One region of the Mesorhizobium sp. P2_D6 genome, then DNA from elsewhere that is predicted to be linked to it. Evidence: predicted binding sites of a transcription regulator. Region 1 holds the regulator's gene; the other holds the start of a gene.
What was found. The regulator HrcA, encoded in region 1, represses chaperone genes, less so after heat shock. The targets are predictions, from matches to a motif close to GTTAGCACTCNCNNNNNGNGAGTGCTAAC.
Positions count from the first base shown of each region.

Region 1 (4,966 bases):
ACGCCGAGCGACACCCGGTTGACGCCGGCGGCGCGGTAGCCGCGAAAACGCTCGGCCTCGACCGAGGACGGATTGGCTTCCAGCGTCACCTCGATGCCATCGGGCACGGTCCAGTTCTTGGCCACGGCGTCGAGCACCGCCGCCACCGTCTGCGGCTGCATCAGCGAGGGCGTGCCGCCGCCGAGAAAGATGCTGGTCACTTCGCGCGGCCCGGTGCGCCCGCGCATCGTCGCGAGCTCGGTCTCGAAGGCGCGGGTAAAACGCTGCTGATCGACCGGCTGGTGGCGGACATGGCTGTTGAAGTCGCAATACGGGCATTTGGCCGCGCAGAACGGCCAATGGATATAGACGCCGAAGCCCGGGCTGCGGTCCAGCGGCATCTCAGGCCGAACCAAGTCTGGCGCGGGCGAATTTCTGGAAGGCGCGGGCGCGGTGCGACAGCGCCGTTGGCTGGCCGGGCTTCCAGCCATGCTTCTCCTCGGCGCTCATCTCGCCGAACGTCTTGTCGAAACCGTCAGGCAGGAACACCGGGTCGTAGCCGAAGCCGAGCTCGCCGCGCGGCGGCCACACCAGCGTTCCCTCGGCCTCGCCTCGATAATATTCGGCTTCGCCATCTGGGAAGGCGAGGCAGATGACGGCTACGAAGCGGCCCTTGCGCAGCGCCGGCTGGGCGGCGCCGACCTCCTGCAAGGCCACTTCGGTGCGCTGCATGGCCATGCCGAAATCGCGGGTGCCTTCCGGAGTTTCGGCCCAGTTGGCGGTGTAGACGCCGGGTGCGCCGTCAAGCGCGTCGACGCAGAGGCCCGAATCGTCGGACAGCGCCGGCAGGCCAGTGGCTTCAGCCGCGGCAAAGGCCTTGATGTAGGCGTTTTCCTCGAAAGTGGTGCCGGTCTCGTCCGGCTCCGGCAAGCTGTAGTCCTTGGCCGACTTCGCCTCGAAGCCGAACGGACCCATCAAATCGGCGAATTCGCGCAGTTTGCCTGCATTGTGGCTGGCGACGACGATCTTTTTTCCATCGAGAGAATGCATCAAAGGCCCCAGATCCGTGGCTCGGCGAATTCGATCGAATTGCCCGAGGGGTCGCGTATGTAGATCGAACGCCCGCCTTGCGGCCATTCGAATTCGCTTTCAATGGCGATGTCTTTCGCCTCAAGCTGCGCCTTCCAGCGCCCGAGTTCATCCCCGCTTGCCGCAAAGCACAGATGACCCTCGCCGACCGTGCCGTGCGGCGGCACTTTCAGCCGCGCATCCGGCGCCGGCGGGATTTTGGTCGCCTCGGCGTTGAAGATCAGCAAAACGCCGGCGCCGCAGCGGAAGAAGAGATGGCGGCCGTCGACTTTGCCGAGGAGGTCGAGGCCGAGGATGTCGCGGTAGAACGCTTCGGCGGCGGCGAGATCGGTGACGTAGAGAGCGGATTCCAAAACAGCAGAGGGAGTCACGAGGCACCCCCCTCTGCCCTGCCGGGCATCTCCCCCGCAAGGGGGAAGATTGGCAGTTCCGCTGGCGGCGTCTCAACGTTGATGGTTGGCGAAAACGGTAGCAACCTCTGATCTCCCCCCTTGCGGGGGAGATGGCCGGCAGGCCAGAGGGGGGTGTGAAGGATCGCCGACGTCATCGCAGTAAATTCAATCAGGCCACAGCCATCTGCTGCAAACTCACCAACCTTTGGATGCCCTTCTTGGCCAGACCCATCAGCTCCGCGAACTGCCCTTCGGAGAAAGGCTCGCCCTCGGCGGTGCCCTGGATCTCGACGATGCCGCCCTTGCCGGTCATGACGAAATTGGCGTCGGTACCGGCCGACGAATCCTCGATATAGTCGAGATCGATGACCGGCTGACCGTCATGGATGCCGCAGGAAATTGCCGCGACATGGTCTTTCAGCACTTTGGCAATGCTGGCCATCTGCCGTGCTTCCATCCAGCGCAGGCAATCGTAGAGCGCTACCCAGCCGCCGGTGATCGAGGCCGTGCGGGTGCCGCCATCGGCCTGGATGACATCGCAGTCGACGGTGATCTGCTGTTCGCCCAGCGCCTGCAGGTCGACGACCGCGCGCAGCGAACGGCCGATCAGCCGCTGGATCTCCAGCGTGCGGCCGCCTTGTTTGCCGGCAGAAGCTTCACGGCGCATGCGTTCGCCCGTCGAGCGCGGCAGCATGCCGTATTCAGCCGTCACCCAGCCCTTGCCGGAATTGCGCATCCAGCCCGGCACCTTTTCCTCCAGGCTCGCCGTGCACAGAACATGCGTGTCGCCGAATTTCACTAGGCACGAGCCTTCGGCGTGTTTGGACACGCCGCGCTCGAAGGAGATGGCGCGCATTTCGTCGGCTTGGCGTTTGGAGGGGCGCATCGAGGCCTCTTTCTGTTCTTTTTGCGGTTGCGTGGGCGGCTTGTAGACGCATGCAGCCCATGGCGCAAAGGAAAATGGCCGCAAACGCGGCGCCGTGACCGCATACGGCATTGGGCGATCGCAAGAGCGACGCCGCTGGCCGCAAACGCGGCAGCGGGCGATCTGGAACAGACGCCGCTGACCGCAAGTGCGGCAGCGGGTTGCGCAGGGGCGAAGGAAGTCTATATCCTTTAGCCGGAGGTTTTTGGCCCGAATGACCAAGGCAGTCACCGAACCCAGTCTGCTGGCACCCGCGCTGCAGTCGCTCGACATGCGCTCGCGCGACATTTTCCGGCGCATCGTTGATTCCTACCTCAAGGATGGTGAGCCTGTGGGATCGCGCAGCCTGTCGCGCATCCTGCCGTCGTCGCTGTCGCCGGCCACCATCCGCAATGTGATGAGCGATCTCGAACATCTCGGCCTGATCTATGCCCCGCACATCTCGGCCGGGCGGCTGCCGACACAGACGGGCCTGCGTTTCTTTGTCGATGCCTTCATGGAGCTCGGCGATCTTTCCGACGAGGAACGCCGCGTCATCGAGGCGCAGGTGCGCGCCTCCGGCTCGGGCGCGACGCTGGAACACATGCTGACCGAGGCCAGCCAGATGCTGTCGGGCATGTCGCGCGGCGCCGGCCTGGTGCTGGCCACCAAGAACGAGGTGGCGCTGAAGCACATCGAGTTCATCCAGCTTGAGCCGACCAAGGCGCTGGCCGTGATGGTGTCGCAGAACGGCGATGTCGAGAACCGTGTCGTCGACCTGCCGGCCGGCATCACCGTCTCGCAACTGCACGAAGCCTCCAACTTCCTAAACGCCCATATCAGGGGCCGCACGCTCGCTGAGGCGCGCATCGAGATCGCTCGTATCAAGGACGAGACCAGGGCCGCCCTCGACACGCTGTCGCAGGATCTCGTCGAAAAAGGCCTGGCGGTGTGGGCGGGCGCCGACAGCGGCCTGCCGGCGCGTCTCATCGTGCGCGGCCGCGCCAATCTGCTCGAAAATGTCACCGCCCAGGCCGACATCGAATTGCTCAGGCACCTGTTCGAGGACCTGGAAACGCAGGACGGGCTGATCCAGCTGCTCGACCTCGCCGAGGACGGCCCCGGCGTGCGCATCTTCATCGGCTCGGAAAACAAGCTGTTTTCGCTCTCCGGCTCGTCGCTGGTGGTGGCGCCCTACCGCGACAAGGATGCCCGGGTCGTCGGCGCGCTCGGCGTCATCGGCCCTACCAGGCTGAATTATGCCCGCATCGTGCCCATGGTCGACTACACTGCCCAATTGATTACCCGGATGTTGAGATAAGTCCGAAGCCGGCATCACCGCAAAGGAGGGCGCAGAATGGCGCTTGAATCGTTCAAGGCCCAGATCAGTCTGCTGCTCGAGGAAATGGTCAACCAGCCCGAGGACGAGCACGAAATCCAGGAGCAACTGCGCGAAAAACTCCGCGAAATGCGCGCCATGGGCCTGCCGCTGCCGGACGATCTCGTCGCGCTGGAAAAGCGGCTCGACGACGATCTCGATGTCGAGGAAGAAGACAGCTGACGGGTTTCGCTTGAATCTGCGCGCACGCTTCTCTTTTGTGGCGCTCGCACGATATCTCTTCTTTGCATGACGCCCCAACTGGCGTGAATTCGAGGAGGACAGCGTGATCCGGATTGCCGGCTTCGCGAGCCTTGCCCTGCTTGTGGCCACCAGTGCCGTCGCTCAGCAAGCCGATCAACCGCTGCTGACCGGCAAGGACGCTTTCGGCGGTTGGAAGGCGGACAAACCGGGCGTGCGCCGGCTGATCAAGCCGGATGATCTGCAAAAGCCCTATCTTACTGAATCCGCCTCCAACGGCGCCGGCCTCGGCGATCGGCCCGAAGGCGCCAAGCCCGTCCTGCCGCCCGGCTTCTCGGCCGAATTGATCGCCTCCGGCATCGCCAATCCGCGCGTCGTGCGCGTGGCGCCGAATGGCGATTTGTTCGTTGCCGACAGCCACGCCAACCAGATCCGCGTCTATCGGCTGGCCAAGGACAGCGCGAAGCCGACCGAGGACGGCATTTTCGCCGGCGATCTCAACCAGCCCTACGGCATCGCCTTCTACCCGCCGGGCGACAAGCCGCAATGGGTCTATATCGCCAACACCGACAGCGTGGTGCGCTTTGCCTATCGCGACGGCGACCTGAAAGCCTCAGGCGAAGCGGAGACAATCGTCCCCGACATCCCGTCGGGCGGCCACTGGACCCGCGACATCGCCTTCTCGGCTGACGGCAAGACGCTCTATGTCTCGGTCGGGTCCAGATCGAATGTCGCCGAGGGCACGGGGAAGGAACCGCGTGGCGGCCTCGACGCCTGGGCCAAATCGATGCCGCTGGGTGCCGCCTGGGGCCGGGAGGGCGGCCGTGCCGACGTGCTGGCCTTCGACGCTGACGGCAAGAATGGCCGCATCGTCGCCACCGGCCTGCGCAATTGTTCGGGTATGACCGTGCAGCCGGCCACCGGTGCACTCTGGTGTGTCGTCAACGAGCGCGACGGGCTGGGCGACAATGTGCCGTTCGAATACGCCACCTCCGTCAAGGACGGCGCATTCTACGGCTGGCC
Region 1 is NZ_JBFUEG010000019.1:82,997-87,962, forward strand. It holds gene hemW (radical SAM family heme chaperone HemW) at 1-380, opposite strand, end outside; gene rdgB (RdgB/HAM1 family non-canonical purine NTP pyrophosphatase) at 382-1,029, opposite strand; gene AC1D1L_RS28310 (VOC family protein) at 1,029-1,439, opposite strand; gene rph (ribonuclease PH) at 1,630-2,346, opposite strand; gene hrcA (heat-inducible transcriptional repressor HrcA) at 2,600-3,685, shown strand; gene AC1D1L_RS28325 (hypothetical protein) at 3,722-3,925, shown strand; gene AC1D1L_RS28330 (PQQ-dependent sugar dehydrogenase) at 4,029-4,966, shown strand, end outside.

Region 2 (4,966 bases), on a different contig from region 1:
GATGACGATCAAAGTGAGGATCGCCCAGATGGTGGAAAAGCCGATGACGCGGAAGGCCAGCGAGCGCGGCCAGAGCCGTGCTGAGAAAGGCTTCCTTGCTGGTATGGGGAGCGGTTCCGCCTTACGCCTCCGGCTCACGCATGCGATAGCCCATGCCGCGCACGGTTTCGATCATATCGATGCCCATCTTCTTGCGCAGCCGGCCGACGAAGACCTCGATGGTGTTGGAATCGCGGTCGAAATCCTGGTCGTAGAGATGCTCGACCAGTTCGGTGCGCGACACCACCTCGCCCATATGGTGCATCAGATAGGCAAGCAGACGGAATTCATGCGAGGTCAACTTCAGCGGCTGACCGTCGACATCGGCCTTGGAGGCCTTGGTGTCGAGGCGCAGCGGCCCGCAGGTAAGCTCGGACGAGGCATGGCCGGCGGCTCGCCGGATCAGCGCCCTCACCCGCGCCAGAACTTCCTCGATGTGAAACGGCTTGGTGACGTAGTCGTCGGCGCCGGCATCGATGCCGGACACCTTGTCGCTCCAGCGGTCGCGTGCGGTGAGGATCAGCACCGGCATCTTGCGGCCGTTGCGTCGCCAGCGCTCGACGACGCTGATGCCGTCCATCTGCGGCAGGCCGATGTCGAGCACGACGGCGTCGTAAGGCTCGGTGTCGCCGAGGAAATGGCCCTCCTCGCCGTCATAGGCGCGGTCGACGACATAGCCGGCATCGACCAAAGCATCGGCTATCTGCCGGTTCAGATCCTTGTCATCTTCGACAACGAGTACGCGCATGATCGGTCAGGCCTGTTGAGGTCTCAGATATAGGCCGATTCCGGCGGCCTGGGAAACGGTGGGGGTCAGTTCGCCGGGACGACGATCTCGGAGCGGCGCGGACGCTGACCGTCCTTGCCAGGAACGAGCACGACGATAACGCAGACCTCCTGGCCGCCACGCGTCGACTGCGAGGCCTTGGCCAGCGTTCCGCCATTCTGCTCTGCAACCTGCTGGCCGATCGCGTAGCAGTCGGCGGCGGCGGCCGGCGTCGCCTGCGAAGCCAACACGCCGGCGATACCAAGCGCCAGTGCCGCGGTTCTGAAATGGGAGCGAAGCGTTTTCATGGTCGGCGTTGTAACGCAACTGTGCTGAACGTGAAATGAACGGTGAGCGGTTGAAAATCCATCCCCGCAACACCCCCTGCGCGCGAAACGAATGAATGCAATCATGCCGCCCAGATCCCCTCAGACCGGGCGTGCGATTCATAGCCGGAAAACCGGCAGCGCGGCTATGTTTTTTGCCAGCTGGTTCTCAAGTCGTAGGTGGATCGGGAACAGGTCAAGGCGCGACCATTCTCAGAGGCGCCCTAATTAGCGTAGGGAACGCCAAACCATCGGAGTGCGCCATGACGGATAATGACCTTGCCGACCTTTACCGGGGCTACATCGCCTGCCTGAATGCCCAGGACTGGGCCAATCTCGGAAGGTTTGTCGGCAATGAAGTTCAGCACAATGCCGAAATGCTCGGCCTGTCAGGCTATCGCCGCATGCTCGAAGGCGATTTCGCGGCCATTCCCGATCTCAGTTTCAACATCGAACTGCTGGTCTGCCAGCCACCGCGCGTGGCGGCGCGCCTGCATTTCGACTGTCATCCCAAGGGAATGCTGTTCGGCCTGCCGGTGAACGGCAAGCGCGTGTCGTTCGCCGAGAATGTTTTCTACGAATTCGCAGAGGGTCGCATTCGCGAAGTGTGGTCGGTCATCGACAAGGCCGAGATCCAGGCGCAGATTTAGGTGGCGCTTTGCGTGATGGCGCGTATCCGCAGCACCCCGTGATGGAGCGCCAAGTCCTCGTCGTAGCGCGCCTCGGCGAATTCCAGCGACAGGCGTGTCTGGTCGCGCGAGCCGGTGGCGAATGCAGCGCCGTCGAGGCGCGCCCGGATGCTGTCCATGATCAGACGCGTCTCGGCCTCGCCTTGCGCCTTCGACCAGACATGCAGCGTGATCAGCTGGTCGTCATCATTGTCGGCGCCGGTGTCGAGATCGAACGCGCTGGTCCTGCCATACGTGACATAGGGGAAAGCGGCACTGTCTGCCGCCTGCTCGCGCAACCCGGCGCCGCCGAGCAGCGCCGTCAGCGAGGCGTCGCTCTTCAATCTCATGAACAGGGCTTGCAGCAAATCGCCGGGCGCCGTCATCCTCGTCTCCGTTCGCCTGTCTCTCCTAAGAGCATGATGTCTTCAGAAAACCGCTTCACACTTTTCAACATCATGCTCTGGAACAAACCTCATGCCGCCAGCAGTTTCGCGCGCAACCTAACTGCGTTGCACCGGTTTCGCCAGATGACGACCGGCCCGACGCAAGTTGCGAATCGGGCGGCATGGCCGTTTCACGGACCGGTTTCTATTTGGCATGCAGGGAGTTTCAAGAAGGGTGTTATGAGGAGGGCTGTTTTCTCAGACAATTCGAGGTCATTTCATGCGAACGCCATCGCTGCTGCCGGCTTTTGGAAAGCTTGGCGTCAAGCCCGCGGTCGCGATTGCGGCAGCACCCACCCCGTCGAAGGGCATGAATGCCATGGCTTTGCGCATGCGGGAGGTTCTTTCCGTGCATGGCGGCCTCGTCTTGAAGCTGTCGGTGCTGGTCTGGACGATCCTGATCCTGGCGGCGGCATTTTTCATGTCACGGGCCTGACGCCGCGATGGCAAACCGCTACGCCTTGCGCATGGACGAGCCCGAAAGCTGGACCATCTTCGACATCTTCACCGGCCAGCCTGTCGAGCTCAAGCATCAGGTCATGGTGGACATGACTATACGCGATGCGGAAGCGATGGCCGACCGCCTGAACAGCCGGGACGTCAAGCGGCGGGCAAAAGCGGACCGCAAATCCTGATCCAGGTCGATCGCAGCCGGGAGCTAACTGAAATCCGCGGCGGTGAGCACATATATGCTCTTGCGGGTGCGCGCATAGGCCTTGCTGGCGATGTCATGGATGGATCTGGACGCCGTATCGAAGGCTGCCAGATAGGTGGCTTCCGAGGTCGCCGTCCCCGACGGCGCCTTCGAGATTGCATCGGCGGCGACAGAGAAGGAAATCTGGAACATGCCGTCATGGCCGACAAAGCGGATGCGCTTGCCGGCCTCGTCATAGCTGCGGCTTGGATTGGGGAATGTCAGGCTCATGACTTGGCTCCCTTGGGTGCGGCGGCAGCCTTCTTGACTGTCGCCCGCTTCTTCTTCGGTGTCGGGTTCAGGGCTTCCTCAACGCGGTCGGCTTCTTCCTTGGCCAGGCGCAATCCCCTGAGCCTTGCGGTCTTGATCTCCCTGGCTCTGGCCTCGGATACGTAATCGGAGGTTGCCTTGTTGCGCTCGGCCGTCTTCTTCTGCTTGTCCATGAAGCGGGCCTCAGCTTTTTCCATGATGCTCTGATTGCCGTCGGCCATCGCTTAAATCTCCCTTGTGCCTGAAACCGTTGAAATGAAACTTTCCATATAAATAGTCGCTTTGGCGCAGAAATTCAATTTTTTGAATTATTTAGACGGATCGCGATATCTGGAAATCCACAGGCCACATAATACTTTTTAATATTTTGAGCTGCCCGCGAATAATTTTTGGCACTCCTATCTATCGAGTGCCAACGCGCCTATAAGAGCGGTGTGGCCGCCTGTGCAGGCCCCAGAAAGAAGTTCTCATGAAGTTTCGGCCACTCCACGACCGCGTCGTCATCCGGCGCGCCGAAGGCGATACCAAATCCAAGGGCGGCATCATCATTCCCGACAATGCCAAGGAAAAGCCGCAGGAAGGCGAAGTCATCGCCGTCGGCCCCGGCGCACGCGACGAAAACGGCGCGCTTGTTCCGCTCGACGTCAAGGCAGGCGACTTGATCCTGTTCGGCAAATGGTCGGGCACCGAGGTCAAGATCGACGGCGAGGACCTTCTGATCATGAAGGAAGCCGACATCATGGGCGTTATCGAAAAGGCAGTCGAAGCCAAGAAGGCCGCCTGACGAAGCGCCGCGCATCTGCGCGGTGACGGTCCACTCCAAATGCGAACTGGATGAAAAAAATGTCTGCCAAGGAAATCAAATTCTCCACCGACGCGCGCGACCGCATGCTGCGCGGCGTCGAGACCCTCAACAACGCGGTGAAGGTCACGCTCGGCCCCAAGGGCCGCAACGTCATCATCGACAAGGCCTATGGCGCGCCTCGCATCACCAAGGACGGCGTCACCGTCGCCAAGGAAATCGAGCTTGCCGACAAGTTCGAGAACATGGGCGCGCAGATGGTGCGCGAAGTTGCTTCGAAGACCAACGACCTCGCCGGTGACGGCACCACCACCGCCACGGTGCTGGCCGCCTCGATTCTGCGCGAAGGCGCCAAGCTCGTTGCCGCCGGCATGAACCCGATGGATCTCAAGCGCGGCATCGACCAGGCTGTCGCCGCCGTGGTCAAGGACATCAAGGCGAAGGCCAAGAAGGTCAAGTCGTCGGCCGAGATCGCCCAAGTCGGCACCATCGCCGCCAATGGCGACGCCACCGTCGGCGCCATGATCGCCAAGGCGATGGACAAGGTCGGCAATGACGGCGTCATCACCGTCGAGGAAGCCAAGACCGCCGACACCGAACTCGACGTCGTCGAAGGCATGCAGTTCGACCGCGGCTATCTCTCACCCTACTTCGTCACCAATGCCGACAAGATGCGCGTCGAATTGGAAGAGCCCTATGTGCTCATCCACGAGAAGAAGCTCGGCAATCTGCAGGCGATGCTGCCGATCCTCGAAGCGGTGGTGCAGAGCGGCCGGCCGCTGCTGATCATTTCGGAAGACGTGGAGGGCGAAGCGCTGGCGACGTTGGTCGTCAACAAGCTGCGCGGCGGCCTCAAGGTCGCGGCCGTCAAGGCGCCAGGCTTCGGCGACCGCCGCAAGGCGATGCTGGAAGACATCGCCGTGCTGACATCGGGGCAGATGATTTCCGAGGATCT
Region 2 is NZ_JBFUEG010000006.1:276,308-281,273, reverse strand. It holds gene AC1D1L_RS15725 (ATP-binding protein) at 1-138, opposite strand, end outside; gene AC1D1L_RS15720 (response regulator transcription factor) at 122-787, opposite strand; gene AC1D1L_RS15715 (hypothetical protein) at 853-1,113, opposite strand; gene AC1D1L_RS15710 (ester cyclase) at 1,395-1,781, shown strand; gene AC1D1L_RS15705 (DUF3168 domain-containing protein) at 1,778-2,185, opposite strand; gene AC1D1L_RS15700 (hypothetical protein) at 2,466-2,681, shown strand; gene AC1D1L_RS15695 (hypothetical protein) at 2,689-2,880, shown strand; gene AC1D1L_RS15690 (DUF1488 family protein) at 2,904-3,170, opposite strand; gene AC1D1L_RS15685 (hypothetical protein) at 3,167-3,430, opposite strand; gene AC1D1L_RS15680 (co-chaperone GroES) at 3,679-3,993, shown strand; gene groL (chaperonin GroEL) at 4,053-4,966, shown strand, end outside.
Region 2: a site for HrcA is predicted at 3,598-3,626, ahead of AC1D1L_RS15680 (co-chaperone GroES). Genes of this name have one in related genera too.